DNA from 3 places in the Kurthia sp. YJT4 genome. Region 2 is predicted to be linked to each of the others. Evidence: riboswitches for the same ligand, from Rfam matches in the RefSeq annotation. Region 2 holds a riboswitch; each other region holds the start of a gene.
What was found. Region 2 has a riboswitch for S-adenosylmethionine ahead of metA (homoserine O-acetyltransferase MetA). Riboswitches for the same ligand answer to the same signal wherever they lie in the genome.
Positions count from the first base shown of each region.

Region 1: it holds a riboswitch for S-adenosylmethionine, as region 2 does, so the genes downstream of both, QN089_RS01405 (MetQ/NlpA family ABC transporter substrate-binding protein) here and metA (homoserine O-acetyltransferase MetA) in region 2, are expected to answer to the same signal.
Region 3: it holds a riboswitch for S-adenosylmethionine, as region 2 does, so the genes downstream of both, QN089_RS13180 (bifunctional homocysteine S-methyltransferase/methylenetetrahydrofolate reductase) here and metA (homoserine O-acetyltransferase MetA) in region 2, are expected to answer to the same signal.

Region 1 is NZ_CP126689.1:275,002-281,172, forward strand. It holds gene QN089_RS01385 (YczE/YyaS/YitT family protein) at 1-76, shown strand, start outside; gene QN089_RS01390 (glycine C-acetyltransferase) at 238-1,437, shown strand; gene QN089_RS01395 (methionine ABC transporter permease) at 1,694-2,362, opposite strand; gene QN089_RS01400 (methionine ABC transporter ATP-binding protein) at 2,349-3,374, opposite strand; gene QN089_RS01405 (MetQ/NlpA family ABC transporter substrate-binding protein) at 3,404-4,225, opposite strand; SAM riboswitch class I at 4,307-4,421, opposite strand; gene QN089_RS01410 (pyridoxal phosphate-dependent aminotransferase) at 4,510-5,700, opposite strand; gene QN089_RS01415 (carbon-nitrogen family hydrolase) at 5,814-6,171, shown strand, end outside.
Region 2 is NZ_CP126689.1:1,303,363-1,309,533, forward strand. It holds gene QN089_RS06335 (amino acid permease) at 1-1,258, shown strand, start outside; gene QN089_RS06340 (aminotransferase class I/II-fold pyridoxal phosphate-dependent enzyme) at 1,306-2,466, opposite strand; SAM riboswitch class I at 2,630-2,742, shown strand; gene metA (homoserine O-acetyltransferase MetA) at 2,815-3,723, shown strand; gene QN089_RS06350 (elongation factor G) at 3,829-5,754, shown strand.
Region 3 is NZ_CP126689.1:2,655,605-2,661,775, reverse strand. It holds gene QN089_RS13195 (Na+/H+ antiporter) at 1-16, opposite strand, end outside; gene hemG (protoporphyrinogen oxidase) at 189-1,601, shown strand; gene QN089_RS13185 (class A sortase) at 1,624-2,289, shown strand; SAM riboswitch class I at 2,476-2,584, shown strand; gene QN089_RS13180 (bifunctional homocysteine S-methyltransferase/methylenetetrahydrofolate reductase) at 2,677-4,533, shown strand; gene metH (methionine synthase) at 4,514-6,171, shown strand, end outside.

The DNA of each region.
Region 1 (6,171 bases), 1.0 Mb from region 2:
AGAGCGCTTGTATCAATATCTTACAAAAGAAAAAGTAGTAGTCGTTGTAGAAGAAGAAGTGAAGCAGAATGTGTAAATCACATTCTGTTTTTTTATTGCATACAAACAAATGTGTTTTTGAGTTGTACAGTATGTTTGAAATACTTCTAAATCCTTTTAAATCAACGGTTTGCGTTCTTTTCCAATGCACAATATGAAACGACTTATGGTACAATGACAGTAACATCAATAGAGGGGATGATTCAATTGTCTAAAGTTTTAAATGCATTTGTAGATGAGAATTTACAACAACTTCGTACACAAGGTTTATATAATGAAATCGACTCAGTAGAAGGTCCTAATGGTCCAATCATTACAATCAGAGGACAACAACTGATTAATTTATCATCAAATAACTATTTAGGTTTAGCAACGAACGATACATTAAAAGAAGTAGCCAAAAAAGCAATCGACAAATACGGTGTTGGCGCAGGGGCTGTGCGTACAATTAACGGTACACTGGATTTGCATGTGAAGTTAGAAGAGAAATTAGCTGAGTTCAAAGGGACGGAAGCTGCTATTTCATATCAATCTGGCTTTAACTGTAATATGGCGGCGATTTCAGCTGTTATGGATAAAAATGATGCGATTCTTTCAGATCAACTGAATCATGCATCAATTATCGACGGTTGTCGCTTATCGAAAGCAAAAATTATCGCTTACAACCATTCAGATATGAATGATTTACGTGAAAAAGCAAAAGCCGCAAAAGAATCAGGCTTATATAATAAAATTATGGTCATTACAGACGGCGTATTTTCAATGGATGGTGATATTGCAAAATTACCTGAAATTGTGGAAATCGCAAAAGAATTTGATTTAATTACGTATGTAGATGACGCGCATGGTTCAGGCGTTACAGGTAAAGGGAAGGGAACGGTAAAACATTTTGGACTTCAAAATGAAATCGACTTCCAAATCGGTACATTATCAAAAGCAATCGGTGTTGTCGGTGGTTATGTAGCTGGTAAACAAAATGTCATTGACTGGTTAAAAGTGCGTTCACGTCCATTCTTATTCTCAACAGCGTTACCACCAGCAGATGTAGCAGCAATTACGGAAGCAGTACAAATGATTATGGATTCAACAGAATTACATGATCGCCTATGGGAAAACGGGGACTACTTAAAAGCAGGATTACAAAAGTTAGGCTTCAACATCGGTCATTCCGAAACACCAATTACACCATGTATTATTGGGGATGAAACATTAACACAACAATTCTCAAAACGCTTAATTGAAGAAGGCGTCTATGCAAAATCAATCGTCTTCCCAACCGTTCCTAAAGGTACAGGTCGCGTACGTAATATGCCAACTGCCGCACATACAAAAGAAATGTTAGATGATGCACTCGCAATCTACGAAAAAGTAGGAAAAGAGCTAGGCATTATTAAATAATAAATTGATTCATGAAGGCTTCGGATTTTTCGAAGCCTTTTTTGTTTGAGTGGGCGAGTGCCTCATTTTCGCCTTCGAATGTCCTGTTTGGACGGTTGAATGGCCCAAATCGAGCAGCGAGTGACCCAACACCTTCAGCGAATGTCCTAAATCGACACCCGAATGTCCCAAACTTCACTTTCTATCTTCGTCTCAAAACATACAAAAAGCCGAAATCAATTGATTTCGGCTTTGAACCCTTTGTAAAAATGAAGCGCTAATCTCTTTTTAAATGGGCTGACCATTTATTCCCGATAGTTTGTAATACTTGAACGAGTAAGATTAACAAGATAACGACAACATACATTAATGGTGTTTCATATTGTTGGAAACCATAGCGATAAGCGATGTCGCCTAAACCGCCGCCACCAACAAGACCAGCCATAGCTGTTGCGCCAATTAAGCTCACTGTCGCAAGTGTTAAACCTAAAATAATCGATGGACGTGCTTCACGTAGTAATACGTGCCAAATAATTTGTCCACGTTTCATACCCATAGCCTTATAAGCTTCAATGACACCATGATCCACCTCTAATAAAGCTGTTTCCATTAGACGTGCAATGTAAGGAGCTGTATAAAGAACAAGTGGTACGATAATTCCTTCTACACCAATCGTTGTACCAACAATGAATTTTGTAAATGGAATGATGAAGAATAATAAAATGATAAATGGAATTGAACGTACAATATTAATGATAATATTTAAAACTTGATAGAAAAAACGATTTGCCAGAAGTTGTCCAGGACGTGTTAACACAACTGCTACACCGAGTGGAATACCAATTAAGATAGCAATAATGAGTGAGATACTTGTCATTTGGAAGGTTTGAATCGCACCTTCCCATAAAATATCGCCCCATTGATCAATAAATTCACGCATAGACAAGACCTCCTAACTGTTCCACTTGAATTCCTGATTGCTCAAGGTATTGTAACGCCTGTTCTCGTGCTGCATCATCGCCTTCTAAATGCACTGTAATGTTACCGACAATGCCATTTTTAAGTTCGATAATATTTGCAGCTAAAATGTTTGGTGTGACGGCAAAACGTTTACTAATCTCAGCAAGTGCAGGTTGCCCTGTGCTTGCACCAACGAATGTAAGACGTGTTACATCACCTGTTACATGAAGGGAATCAATAAGTGAATCACTTAATTGACGTTGTGAAATTGTATTTAAAAATTTACGTGTTGTCGCATGTTGTGGATTTGTGAACAATTCAATTGTCGAGCCTTGTTCCACAACTGAACCGTTCTCCATCACATAGACATGGTCGCAAATTTTTTGAATAACATTCATTTCATGTGTAATTAATAAAATCGTAATGCCAAGCTCACGATTGATTTTTAGGAGTAAATCTAAAATTGAATCCGTCGTTTCTGGGTCAAGTGCTGAAGTCGCTTCATCGCTTAATAAAATAGTCGGTTCAAGTGATAGGGCGCGTGCAATCGCGACACGTTGTTTCTGCCCGCCAGAAAGTTGAGCAGGATAGTTCGTTGCGCGGTCTTCTAAACCAACAATTTGTAGGTATTTTTGTACACGTGCATCTAATTCTTTTTTCGGTACACCCGCTAGCTTTAATGGAATCGCGATATTTTCATACACTGTGACTGTTTTTAATAAGTTAAAGTGTTGGAAAATCATACCGACTTTACTGCGTACTTTACGCAAACCAGATGCCGATAACTTCGTTAAATCTTTCCCATCGATTAGAACTTGTCCTTTTGATGGTTGTTCAAGTAGATTCACACAACGAATTAATGTACTTTTACCAGCACCACTATAGCCAATAACACCATGAATTTCTCCAGCAGGTACTGTAAGATTGACATCTCTTACAGCAGTTACGACTTTTTTATTTGAAACGAAATTTTTCTCAATATTTTTCAGCTCAATCATAGATGACTCCTCCTTTTCAATCTAACCGTTTACTTATCGAATACAGGGATTACTGCACCGTCAAATTCATCTTCAATGAATTTTTTCACTGTCTCTGAGTGATAAGCTTTAACGAATTTTTTTACATCTGCGTCATTTTTATGTGATTCTTCTACAACAATTGCGTTGATATGTGGTGAATCTGTATTTTCACGTAGTAGCGCTGTTTTTGGATCAATGCCTGCTTCTAAAACGAAGTTCGTATTAATCATTGCTGCATCTACTTCGTCTAATTGACGTGGTAATTGTGAAGCTTCTAGTTCTACAAATTTAAATTTATTTTTGTTTTCTGCAATATCTTTCGGTGTTGCCAATTTATCGCCAGTATCTTTTAGAGAAATAACTTTTTTGCTTGCTAGTACTTGTAAGGCACGATCACCATTCGCCGCATCATTTGGAATTGCGATTGTTGAACCCGCTTTTAAATCTTCTAATTTCTTCACCTTTTTCGAATATAGACCCATTGGCGTTAAAATTGTTGTACCAACTGATACAAGGTTTTCATTTTTCTCTTTATTGAAGTTCGCTAAGAAAGTTAGTGTTTGGAAACTGTTTGCATCCAAGTCGCCTTCTACAAGAGAAGTATTCGGTAATACATAATCAGAGAATGCTTTAATCTCAACATCTAAACCATCTTTTTTCGCTACTTCCGCTGCTTTTTTTGCGATTTCTTCGTGTGGTCCGCCCGTTACACCTAATACTAATTTGTTATCTTCGGCTGCTGCTTGGCTATCTTCTGTTTTCTTCCCACATGCTGCTAATACTGATGCTGATAATACAAGTGATAATACGATTCCTGTTGCTTTTTTCATAAATAAAACGCTCCTTTTTGTATGTAGCATATAAAAAAACCTCTCTTAACAAAAAGAGAGGTGAAAGTGTTGGTTTTACCTCTCTTATCTATCAAGATTTTGTCATCTTGCTGGAATTAGCACCTTTCACAATACCGATGTATTGGAAGGTTGCCGAGCTTCATAGGGCCAGTCCCTCAGCTACTCTTGATAAGAGATTTTATATTTTTATATAACTATTTGATATATTCAATCTATAGTTAATTTTCAGTAAAGTCAAACATTATTTTCTTGAGAAAACAAAATTAATGCACTTTCGAGCGAAAAACAGTCGAAAATTCAGGTAGATGTGCAATACGTTCTACAGCTTCAACTAATCGTTCAGGCGATACGAGTAAACCAACGCGAACGTAACCCTCACCATGTAGACCGAATCCATTACCTGCTGCAACTGCAACAGAAGCGTTCTCTAAGAGAAGATCTGCAAAAGTTTCACTCGTATAACCCTCAGGCACTTTTAACCAAGCAAAAAAGCTACCCGCAGGTGCAGTGACAGACCATCCAACCTTTGAACATGCTTGAATCAATGCTTCACGACGAGCTTCATATACAGTTAATTGTTCTTCTACACAATCTTGTGGACCTGTTAATGCATGTGCTGCGGCAACTTGAATCGCTGGGAAAATGCTGCAATAAAGGTGATCTTGTAGCAAATTAAGTCCTGCAATCACTTCTTTATTGCCAACAGCAAAGCCAACACGCCATCCTGCCATATTATACGTTTTCGATAAGGTATAAAATTCAACACCGATCTCTTTTGCACCTTCTGTTTGTAAAAAGCTAGGTGGTTTTACATCATCAAAACCAAGCGCTCCATAAGCGAAGTCATGCATAACAACGAAGTCATGTTGTTTTGCAAGCTGTACCGTTTCTTCAAAAAATGCAGGTGTCGCTGTAGCACCTGTAGGATTATTCGGGTAATTCAAATACATCAATTTTGCACGTTCTAAAATATCAGGTGCAATTTCCGCATAATCAGGTAAAAACTGATTTTCAGCAAGAAGTGGCATCGTTTCAAAGTTTACATGACTAAGTGCGACACCTGATAAATAGTCGGGATAGCCAGGGTCAGGAAGTAACATGGTATCGCCAGCATTTAAGAGTGTCATCGGCAGTTCTACTAGACCAGCTTTCGCACCGAATAGCACAGCGACTTCTGTTTCAGCATCGAGTGTTACATCATATTCACGTTTATAAAATGTCACAATCGCCTCTTTTAATTCATCAATTCCACGAAACGGTGAATATTTATGATTCGCGACATCGGCTGTTGCCTCTTGCATCGCCTTGACGATATGAGGAGGTGTCGGGCGGTCTGGATTTCCCTGACCTAAATTAATAATATCGTGACCTTCTGCAACTTTTTCGGCTACACGTTTTGCGAGTTTCGCGAAAAATTGTTCAGGTAATTTTTTGAGTAAATCAGAATAAGGCATTTGGTTGCCTCCTTTGGCTTTTTTGTTATGATAGAGAAAGAAATATTCTGAATAGTAGAAGTTTTATCGTGAATCATAATACTTTTCAGAAAAAAAGTCTAGGTGGTGGAGAGATGAAATTAGGTTGTATTCAGCTACAAGTTGCTTTTGGCGATGTTGAAAAAAATTTTTCTCGTGTGGAAGAATTAATTCGAGAAGCTGCAAATAAAGGGGCGGAAATTGTCATTCTACCAGAGATGTGGAATACGAGTTACGCACTTGAAAAACTTGAAGGTCTTGCGGATGTTGACGGAGAAAGAACAAAAGCCTTTTTATCACAATTAGCAAAAGAATTGCATGTTCATATTGTGGGCGGTTCAGTCGCAACGAAAAAGGGCGACAAATTCTATAATACGATGCTCGTCTACAATAATGAGGGTGAGCTAGTAGGCGAATACGATAAAGCACACTTATTCCGCTTGATGGATGAAC
Region 2 (6,171 bases):
GTATGTGATTGCAGGTACCATTGTTGTCCTCGTGATGCGTATGTTAGGGGAGATGGCAGCTAAAAACCCATCCAGTGGCTCATTTGCGATTTATGCAAGTCAGGCGCTTGGAAAATGGGCAGGATTTTTAGTCGGTTGGCTTTATTGGTTCTTCTGGGTAATTGCGATTGCGCTAGAAGCAACTGCAGCCGCCGCCATCATTCAATATTGGTATGATGGGGTTCCGCTTTGGTTATTAAGTTTAATCTTAACTTTAACATTAACTGTTACAAATTTAGTATCGGTTAAGGCTTTTGGTGAATTCGAGTACTGGTTCTCATTAATTAAAGTAGTTAGTATTATTGCATTCTTAGCAATCGGTGCATTTATTATTTTTGGCATCGTACCAGGCTTTTCATCAGTTGGCTTTACGAACTTAGTAGGACAGGGTGGGTTCTTACCGAATGGTTTTGGCGCAGTCATGATGGGTGTTGTCATTGTCATCTTCTCATTCATGGGTACTGAAATTGTGGCGATTGCAGCAGGAGAATCTGCTGAACCGGTGAATGCCGTACAAAAAGCGACGAATTCAATCATCTGGCGTGTTCTTGTCTTCTTCGTCGGTTCGATTACCGTCGTTGTGACATTGCTTCCATGGGATTCATCGAGTATTTTAACAAGTCCTTACGTTGCAGTACTAGACTATGTCGGTATTCCAGCAGCAGCGCAAATTATGAACTTTGTCGTTTTAACTGCTGTATTATCTTGTCTGAATTCAGCACTGTATGCAACATCTCGTATGTCTTTTGCTTTAGCAGAAGAAGGACAAGCACCGAAAATTTTCTTAAAGTTGAATAAGCGCGGCGCACCTGTTTATGCCATTTTAGCGAGTACATTCTTCTCGTATATTGCCGTAATTATGAATTATGTATCACCAGAAGCAGTCTTCATGTTCTTAGTCAATTCATGTTCAGCGATTACATTAATTATGTATTTCATCATTGCAGCTTCTCAACTTGTTATGCGTCGTCGTGCGATTAAAGAGGGGACAGAACATGAACTTGTATTACGCATGTGGTTATTCCCGTATTTAACGATTGGCACGATGATTATGGTAGGAGGACTTGCTGTAGCGATGTTCTTCATTCCAAGTATGCGCTCTCAAATTCTCTTTACAGCAGTCATTGTAGCGGCAGTCATGCTTATGTATTACTTTACACAACGTAAAAAAGCACCTGTTGACCTGTTACAACCAGAACCTGAAACACCTCTTGAATAATAAAAAGTCTGAATCCTTATTGATGATGGGATTCAGACTTTTTCTGTTTATAAAGTTGCGAGTCTTGAAACAGCTTCTTGTAATAGTTTTTCATCTTGAACGAGTGCGATGCGTACATGGTTTCTGCCCGATGCACCGAAGATCGAACCGGGTACAAGTACAACGCCTGTTTGTTCAATAACATGATAGACAAATTCTTTGTCATCCATCTGTTGTTGCGGATACTTCGCATAAACGAACATACCACCAGCAGATGGTGCGAGTTCCCAACCAATTGCTTCAAGACCTTCTGATAGTACACGATGTCTTGTCGAAAAAATGGTACGCAATTCATCTGTAATTGATTCCGCATTGTCGAGTGCAACACATGCCGCATCTTGAATTGGACGGAATGTACCATAATCAAGGTGTGATTTGAGTTCGCCCAATGTTTCAATGACGGAAGCGTTTCCAACGATATACGCAATACGAGCGCCTGCAAGACTAAAGCTCTTAGAAAGTGAATTAATCTCGACACCCACTTCTTTTGCACCTGGTACTTCCAAAAAGCTAAGCGGCTTTGTACCTTCAAAATAGAATTCTGAGTAGGCGGCATCGTGAATGACGATTAAGTTATGTTTTTTCGCAAAAGCAATCGCCTTTTCAAAGAATGCGACAGAAGGCATTGCTGGAACGGGATTCCCTGGAAGATTTAAAATGAGCATTTTCGCACGTGCACAAATATCTTCTGGAATGGCATCAAAATCAGGTAAAAACTGATGTTCAGCTGTTAATGGCATCGCATACGCTTCACATTTTGCGAGATGAATGCCTGCTGCATAAGCTACATAGGCAGGGTCCGTTGTTAAGACGATATCTCCTGGATCACAAAATGCGAGCGGTAAGTGCACAAGTCCTTCCTGAGAACCCATCGTTTGAATGATCTCTGTTTGTGGATCTAATTCCACGCCACTACGACGTTGATAATAGTTGGCAACTGCTTCATGAAATCGCTCCGTTCCACCGAGCGTATAGCCATAACTATCAGCCTTTTCAGCTTGTTTTGCTAATTCTTCTCGCACAATTTGAGCAGGTGGTAAGTCAGGACTTCCCAAACTTAAATCAATAATTTTTGTGCCTGTTGCCGCTTTCTTTTTTGCAGCAGCTTTTAAACTACCGAAAATGGCTTTCGGAAATTGATTCATTAATGTTGAACGATGCATCGTCATCATGTTGTGTCACTCCTTTAATTCGCTTATTTCTTCTTTATTTTACCATATTGTATTTGGCTAAAAACACTATTTACGTTTTTTAACGAGAGATTTTATTGAATTATCAGAAATGTTTGCTATTAAAGTATGGTTCTGCTATGATAGTTAATAATTCAATATTGTCTTATCAAGAGAAGCCGAGGGAATGGCCCGATGACGCTTCAGCAACCTCTGTTTAAAACAGAAAGGTGCTAATTCCTACAGAAGCTCCATTATGCTTCTGATAGATAAGAGTCGGATACATATGTGTAACCTCATTCTTATCAAAGAGTGAGGTTTTTTTATATTTAAAGGGGGAGTTTCATCATGCCAATCAATATACCAAGTGGGCTACCAGCAACTGAAATTTTAAAAGAGGAAAAGATTTTCATTATGGACGAAGTGCGTTCGACAAGCCAGAACATTCGTCCGTTAAATATTTTAATTTTTAACTTAATGCCTGAAAAAGAAAAGACCGAGTTACAATTACTTCGTCTTTTAGGAAATACACCACTTCAAGTAAATGTTACGTTTTTAAATACGGCGACACATGAATCAAAAAATGTTAGTAAAAATCATTTAGAGTCATTTTATACGACGTTTGAACATGTAAAACACCGTAAATTTGACGGTATGATTATTACAGGAGCGCCAATTGAATTATTTGAATTCCATGAAGTTGATTTTTGGGATGAGATGGTCGAGATTATGGAATGGACGAAAACAAATGTCACGTCTGTTTTGAATATTTGTTGGGGCGCACAAGCGGCACTCTACTATCATTATGGTATTGGAAAATATACATTACCGTCAAAATGTTCGGGTGTGTTCGATCACATCGTGCATGATAGTACCGTTAAGTTAATTCGCGGATTTAATGATGTATATACAGCACCACATTCACGTAATACCTCTGTTTCAAGAGAGGCTATTTTAAACCATCCTGATTTAGAACTCGTGTCTGAATCAGACGAAGCAGGGGCATTTATTATCGTATCGCGTGATGAAAAACAAATTATGATTACAGGTCATTTAGAATATGATGCAGATACATTAAAGCAAGAATATGACCGTGATGTTGCAAAGGGCATCGAACCGCAAGTACCAAAACACTATTTCCCGAACGACGATCCAACGAAAAAACCGTTGAATCGTTGGCGTTCACACACGCATCTATTATTCTCCAATTGGTTGAATTACTATGTGTACCAAGAAACACCGTATGAATGGGAATAAACAGCAAACCATCTTTTTTCGTGTATATTCGAAAGAAGATGGTTTTATTATTGGACATGATATAATTCATAGTAGAGACGCTTTGATAAGAAATGAGGAAAGATAATGAAGAAAACAATTGGCATTTTAGCGCATGTAGATGCAGGGAAGACCACCTTTTCAGAGCAATTACTTTTTCATACGAAAAGTATTCGCACCATTGGGCGTGTCGATCATCAAAATGCACATTTAGATTTGCATGAGATTGAACAACAGCGTGGCATTACCGTTTTTGCGGAACAGGCCACTTTTACATATCGAGAAAATGATTATACGGTGATTGATACACCAGGACATGTCGACTTCGCGGCAGAGATGGAGCGTTCGATTATGGCACTGGATGGGGCAATTCTTCTATTAAATGGAACAGACGGTGTACAGGGACATACAGAAACAGTTTATCGTTTACTAAGAAAATATCGTATTCCTACACTGTTTTTCGTTAATAAAATGGATTTAATTAGTGCCAATGCAGCAACAGTGACAGAAGAAATTCAACAAGAATTAATGGAATATGCACTACCATTTCATGACTGGGCAACAGGAATAGAAGAATTTGCAGGACGAGATGAGCAATATTTAGAAGACTATTTAGAAGAAAGTTTATCCGAAAGCGAATGGCAAAAAAGGCTTTCAAAAGCTTTCATGGCACAAGAGCTTTCACCGATTTTATATGGCTCAGCATTAAAAGATGAAGGCATCGATTTTGCATTAGAAGTGCTAGATACATTGCTCCAGCCACAGCATAAATCGGGAGAGTTACAAGGAATGATTTATAAAATTCGTCACATTGAACAAAATCAACGTATGGCTTTTATAAAAATTCATCAAGGTTCGTTGAAAGTAAGAGACGATGTACGCTGTGGTGGGAATTGGTTTAAAATCACACAAATTCGTAAATATCACGGTAAAAAATTTGAGGAATTACAGCGAGCGGAAGCAGGTGATACGGTAGCGATAATTGGTTTGAAAGAAGCAAAAGTTGGTATGGGAGTAGGTGAATTTACGCCTTCTTATGAAATAGATTTGCGTCCAACGATGCGCACACAAATTGTTTATGAAGGCGCCTTACATCCAAAAGAGTTACTAGCATATTGTCGTTTGTTAGAAGCAGAAGATCCAGCACTTAGTGTGACGTGGCAAGAAGAAATACAGAAAATAACACTTCATATTATGGGTGAGATTCAATTAGAAGTGCTACAGCAAATTTTTGAAGAACGCTTTAGCGAGCAAATTGCATTTACAGAACCGACAATTATCTATAAAGAGACGATTCAACAGACGGTACGAGGATACGGCCATTTTGAACCGTTAAAGCATTATGCAGAGGTGCATTTACAAATCGAACCAAATGAACGTGGAGCTGGAATTGAAGTAACGAGCAAGTGCCACCCGAATGATTTAGCAATCGGACTGCAAAATATGATTCAGCAATCACTCATTGAAAAAAAGCATCGTGGTATTTTAACAGGTTCTGAAATAACGGATTTACGTGTAACGATTTTAACAGGACGCTCGCATCCGAAACATACAGAGGGTGGCGATTTTAGAGAAGCGACATTACGCGCTTTGCGACAAGGATTAGAACAAGCGGAAAATCAATTGCTTGAACCATATTATTCATTTTCATTGAAGGTACACCATGAACTATTTGGACGTATTGTCACAGATGTAACGAATCGCCATGCACAAGTAGATGAACCACAATTTATGGGTGAACAGGTATATATGACAGGTCGTGCACCAGTTGCAACGATGCGTGACTATCCAATTCAGTTTGCTGCTTCAACGAATGGTCGAGGTAGTCTGCAACTCCGTGTTGATGGTTATGATGTGTGTCATAATGCAGAGGAAGTAATAGAGCAAATGGCGTATCAAAAAGATGCTGACCCTGAGTACAGTTCAAATTCAGTATTTTGTGCAAAAGGAAAAGGCTATTCCGTTCATTGGACAGAAGCCAAAGAAGCGATGCACTGTCCAATGAATGACTAAAAGAAGAGTATATTTGGAAAATTAAGCTAAATTCCGAATATACTCTTTCTTGTTGTTTAAGCTTAATCATGTATATTTTAAGAAATCACTAGATAAATGTTTTATATCTCAAAAAAATAAATTTTACCTTCAATCAAAATGCAGATGGAAAGCCGATTAAATATACAGTAAAAGAAGATACAGAACTGAAAGATTATGAAGTATCCGTCGACGTAGAGAATAAAGGGAATATTGTCATCAACAATCTGTTATTGAACGTATTGAAATCCCCGCTTATATCAGTAATTTACAACAGATTATAGAGCGAGAAATTGTCCCAAAAGAAAGAATGCTTAAAATGTATAAAACAGAAACAGTAGAAGAAATAAAGACAATTGTTATAACCTATTCGACGAAAATAGATGCAATGAAAGATAT
Region 3 (6,171 bases), 1.4 Mb from region 2:
TCATTAATAAATTCATAGCAAGACCCTTTCAAAATAGGATTAATTTAAGGTTACCGTAAATGGAACAAAAAGCTAAATTAAACGCTTGCGTATTTGAAAAGTGTTCAAGAGTTTGTAAGATAAAACAATGTGGTTCCGAGTCAATTTGATTTATACTAAGGAAGAACATGAATGAACGGAGATGACAGATGTTGAGAAAAGTAGTCGTAATTGGTGGCGGTATTACCGGAATGAGTACGATGCATTACTTGCAAAAACAAGCCAAAGAACAAGGGTTGGACCTCGCTTTGACATTGATTGAAAAAGACGCACAAATCGGTGGTAAGATGGTCACAAAACAACGTGATGGTTACTTAATGGAAGTTGGTGCAGATTCCATCGTGTCGCGCCATGCGAGTGTTCGAAAATTAATCGAAGAATTACAATTAGAAGATCGAGTTGTTTATAATGACACAGGCGTTTCATATATTTTAACGGAAAATCAGTTACATGCAATTCCAGAAGATAGCGTGTTTGGAATTCCTATGAATGAACAAGCATTAAATAAAAGTACGCTTATTTCAGAAGAAGGAAAAAAAGCTGTTTTACAAGACTTAGAAAAAACCGAACTCCCTTTTACAACAAATCATTCGGTCGGAGAATTTTTAACATATTATTTAGGTGAAGAAATTGTTCAAAAACAAGTCGCACCTGTTTTATCTGGTGTCTATTCAGGTGATTTGAATAAATTAACAATTGCTTCTACTTTACCCTATTTATTTGAATATAAAAATGAATTTGGAAGTATCATGCGTGGATTTGAAGCAAATAAAGCGTTCTACCAAGAGAATGCCAAAAAGAAATTCATCTCGTTTAAAAATGGCCTAGTAGAATTATTTGAACGAATCGAAGAAACACTAGAGAACGCGACGATTTTAAAAAATACATCGGTGGAATTGTTAAAACAAGACACGAATGGGTATAAGATTCAAATAGATACGGGTGAATGGTTAGATGCAGATGAAGTCGTATTAGCTGTACCGCACCAAGTCGCACAAAAACTATTGAAGGAAGAGCCTTTCCAACGTGATTTTGAAGAACTACAAACGGGTTCTATTATTACAGTTTACTTGGCTTATGATTTACCGAATGATGTGCTACCAGCAGATGGTACAGGATATATTGTATCATCAGGTAATGATGTAGATTGTAATGCATGTACATGGACAAGTCGCAAATGGCGTCATACTTCTAAAGACGATAAGTTACTTATCCGTATGTTTTATAAAAAGAATAATCCTCGTTTTGAAGAATTTTGTCAGATGACAAATGATGAATTAGCACAAATAGCACGTCAAGACATCGAAAAAAGCTTAAAAATAATAGATGAACCAACATGGATTGATGTAAAAAAATGGTTTGATGCGATGCCAATTTATAATTTACAACATAAACAAGCAGTTGAACGTATTGAAAAACAAATGGTGAAATATCATCCACATGTACATTTAGCTGGTTGTTCGTATTATGGTGTGGGGATTGGTTTATGTATTCAAAATGGTGAAGAAGTGGCTACGCGAGTTATGAATCAATTTATTCAAAGACAACGAGAATTCGTATAAAGTGTGAAAGGAGGATTCCATAATGAACAGGAAATTAAGTTTAACGATTGGCATTGTTTTGTTTGTTTTAGGTGTTGCACTAATTTTCAATAAACAAATTATGGGGTTCATCGTGTCACATATGAGTAATCAAGCAATTGAGCAGTTTGATGAACAAAAAGCACAAAATGCGGATGACGTAAGCTTTGATTTTGGTAATGTGGAAAATATTAGCTTACAAGATGTATTAAAGGCACAAATGAATCAAGGTGATGTACATTCAATTGGTGCATTAAGTGTTCCCGATGTATCTTTACAATTGCCTATTTTATACGGAATTTCAAATACAAATCTAGCAATTGGCGCAGGTACATTAAAGAAGGATATGAAGATGGGGCAAGGTAATTATGCATTAGCAGGTCATAATATGAATAATGATAAAACATTATTTAGCCCTTTAACGAAAGCAAAAAAAGGAATGCTTATGTACACAACGGACTATAAGCGTGTGTATACGTATAAAATTACAAAAATCTTTATTACAGAAGCAACTGACGTTCAAGTTATCGAAAATCAAGCTAAAAAAAGACTACTGACGCTCGTTACATGTAATTATGATGGTTCGAAACGATTAATTGTACAAGGTGAGTATGTCAATGCGCGTGACTTTGATTCAAATGCTGGCGATGCATTTACGATAAAAAAATAAAATATGAAGCGTATGAGATGTGAAAAAACCTCATACGCTTTTTTTTAATACCTATTACTGAATTTACGAAATATTGTGATAAAGTAAGCGCTTTTTCGTACAATATTTAGCTGAAAGTGGTAGAAGCTATTGACGGTACTCTATTTAAGAGGTATGATTCTTTTAATATTTTAAAAATTCAATAATTTCTTATCAAGAGAAGCCGAGGGACTGGCCCGACGACGCTTCAGCAACCAGCCATTTAGATGGTCAGGTGCTAATTCCAGAAGGACGTATGGTTCTTAAAAGATAAGAAGGCTTATTTTCAAGTGTCAGTTCAAACCTTCTTATGCAATGTAAGAAGGTTTTTTTATAGCTTTTTTGAAATGAAGGAAGGATGGGGAGTGTATGGGGTTACTAGAAGATTTAAAGACAAAGGTATTAACAGCAGATGGCGCAATGGGGACACTGCTCTATTCATATGGGATTGATTTTTGTTATGAAGAACTGAATGTTCGAAAGCCGGAAGTAATTGAGAATATTCATAAACTATATATTGAAGCGGGCGCTGATGTCATTCAGACGAATACGTACACAGCGAATACGATTAAGTTAGCTCGCTACGGTATTCAAGATGAATATGAAGCACTGAATCGTGCGGGTGTAGAGGTAGCGAAAAGAGCTGCAAAGAATGGCGAGTACGTACTTGGAACAATTGGTGGAATTCGAGGTATTCGTAAGGATGAACATTCACTAGATGAGATTATTGAATCACTTGTTTTACAAGCAAAAGTATTACTTGATGCAGGTGTAGATGGTTTACTACTCGAAACATTTTACGACTTAGAAGAGCTTGAAACATTAGTGAAAACAATTCGCATATTCTCAGATGGACCGATTGTAGCGCAAGTTTCGATGCATGACCCAGGGGTTTTATTAAATGGAATGAAGTTGAATGATGCACTGCAACATTTAGAAAGAGCTGGAGCTGATGTTGTCGGTGTGAACTGTCGGTTAGGCCCGTACCATACAGTGAAGGCGCTTGAAAATGTTGAGCTACCAAAGAACTCGTTCTTATCTGCGTATCCGAATGCAAGTCTACTCGATGTAGAAGAAGGAAAAGTGGTATATGAATCAGAAGCAGAATATTTTGGGCGCGCTGCAGTTGAATTACGTGATGAAGGGGTTCGCTTAATTGGTGGATGCTGTGGAACAACACCTGAACATATTCACGAAGTGAAGAAACATTTATCAGATGTTTTACCAATGGAAAATAAAGAAGTTATCACAACTAAAGAAGAAGTGATTCGTGAAGCTAATGTGTCTAAATTTGAACCACTTCACGAGAAAGTAAAAAAAGGGCGTTCCATTATCGTTGAACTTGATACACCGCGCCATTTAGAAACGGAAAAGTTTTTAGAGGGAGCAGCGATTTTACAAAAAGCGGGCGCCGATATTGTCACAATGGCAGATAATTCACTTGCTTCACCGCGTGTATCGAATGTGGCGATGGGATCGATTTTAAAATATGAAAAGAATGTACGAGCATTAGCACATATTACATGTCGTGACCGTAATTTAATCGGGCTACAATCTCATTTGATGGGCTTAGATGCATTAGGTATTCACGATATTTTAGCTGTGACAGGTGATCCAACAAAGGTAGGGGATTTCCCAGGTGCTACAAGCGTCTATGATGTATCGAGCATTGAATTACTACAATTAATTAAAAAATTAAACGAAGGTATTTCTTTCTCGGGAAAACCACTACGTAAAAAGGCAAACTTCTCTGTAGCGGCAGCATTCAATCCGAATGTACGTGTCGTCGAACGTGCCATTCCACGTTTAGAGAAAAAGATTGAAGCAGGTGCGGATTATTTCATTACACAGCCTGTTTACTCAAAAGAGAAAATTATTGAAATTTATGAAGCAACAAAACATTTAGATACACCGATTTACATCGGAATCATGCCACTAACAAGTTTACGAAATTCTGAGTTTTTACACCATGAAGTGCCAGGCATTAAGTTGTCAGATGAAGTACTTGAACGTATGAAAGCAGCAGATGGCGATAAAGAACGCGCACAGGCAGAGGGTGTCCAAATTGCGAAAGAATTAATTGACACAGCTGCATCACTCTTTAACGGTATTTATCTGATTACACCGTTCATGCGCTACGATATGTCTGTTGAATTAATTCACTACATTAAGGAATTAGATGAAAAGGTTAAGGGAGGAAGTCACATTGTCGAAACATCTCATTGAAGAAAGAATTAAAGATCATATTCTCGTATTAGATGGTGCGATGGGTACCATGTTACAAAATGCGAATTTAACGCCAGATGACTTTGGGGGCGATGAATATGATGGTTGTAACGAGAACTTGAATTTAACACGACCGGATGTTATTGCAGGAATTCATCGTGCTTATTTTGAAGCAGGAGCGGATATTGTCTCAACGAATACATTTGGTGGTACACCACTCGTATTAAATGAATATGATTTAGGTCATCAAGCAGTTGAAATTAATAAACGTGCTGTCGAAATTGCCAAAGAAGTAGCAGAGGAATTATCGACACCTGAGTGGCCACGTTTTGTTGCAGGTGCGATGGGCCCAACGACGAAGACATTATCTGTAACAGGTGGTATTACATTTGACGCGTTAAAGCATGACTTCTATGTACAGGCGAAAGCTTTGATTGAAGGCGGCGCAGATGTACTACTCCTTGAAACATCACAAGATATGTTGAATGTAAAAGCAGGTACACTTGGTGTTAAGCAAGCTTTTGAAGAACTCGGTAAAGAAATTCCAATTATGATTTCAGGTACGATTGAACCGATGGGAACAACACTTGCTGGTCAAAGTATTGAAGCCTTCTATATTTCAATTGAACATATTAAACCACTATCAGTTGGTTTGAACTGTGCGACGGGTCCAGAGTTTATGACTGACTACTTACGTTCATTATCTGAACTAGCAACAAGTTATGTTAGTTGTTATCCGAATGCGGGTTTACCAGATGAAGAAGGGCATTACCACGAAACACCTGACAGCTTATCGAAAAAGCTTGCTGGTTTCGTTGAAAAAGGTTGGTTAAATGTCGTAGGTGGTTGTTGTGGAACGACACCGGACCATATTCGTGCGATTCGTAAAGTGGTAGAAAATGCACCGCCACGACCATTAGAAGAAAAAGAACCGCATCATACAGTTTCAGGAATTGAAGCACTTGTATATGATGACTCTATGCGACCACTATTTGTAGGGGAACGTACAAACGTAATCGGTTCACGTAAATTTAAGCGTCTAATTATCGAAGGGAAGTTTGAAGAAGCAGCTGAAATTGCACGTGCTCAAGTGAAAAACGGTGCGCATGTTATTGATATCTGTTTAGCGAATCCTGACCGAGAAGAATTAGAAGATATGGTTAACTTCATGAAAGAAGTCGGACAAAAAGTAAAAGTACCATTCGTTATTGACTCAACAGATGAAAAAGTAATTGAGGAAGCTTTAAAGTATTCACAAGGTAAAGCGATTATTAACTCCATTAACTTAGAAGACGGCGAAGAACGCTTTGATGCTGTTATTCCAATCGTGAAAAAATATGGTGCGTCAATTGTTGTTGGAACAATTGATGAGAAGGGGATGGCTGTTGACCGTCATCGCAAACTTGAGATTGCCAAGCGTGAATACGACTTACTTGTGAATAAATGGGGCATTGAACCAGAAGATATTATTTTTGATCCACTTGTATTCCCTGTTGGAACAGGTGATGAACAGTATATTGGTTCAGCTGTTGAAACAATCGAAGGAATTCGCTTAATTAAGCAGGAGCTGCCACGTGCTTTAACGATTCTAGGTGTATCGAATGTATCGTTCGGTTTACCACCTGTAGGACGTGAAGT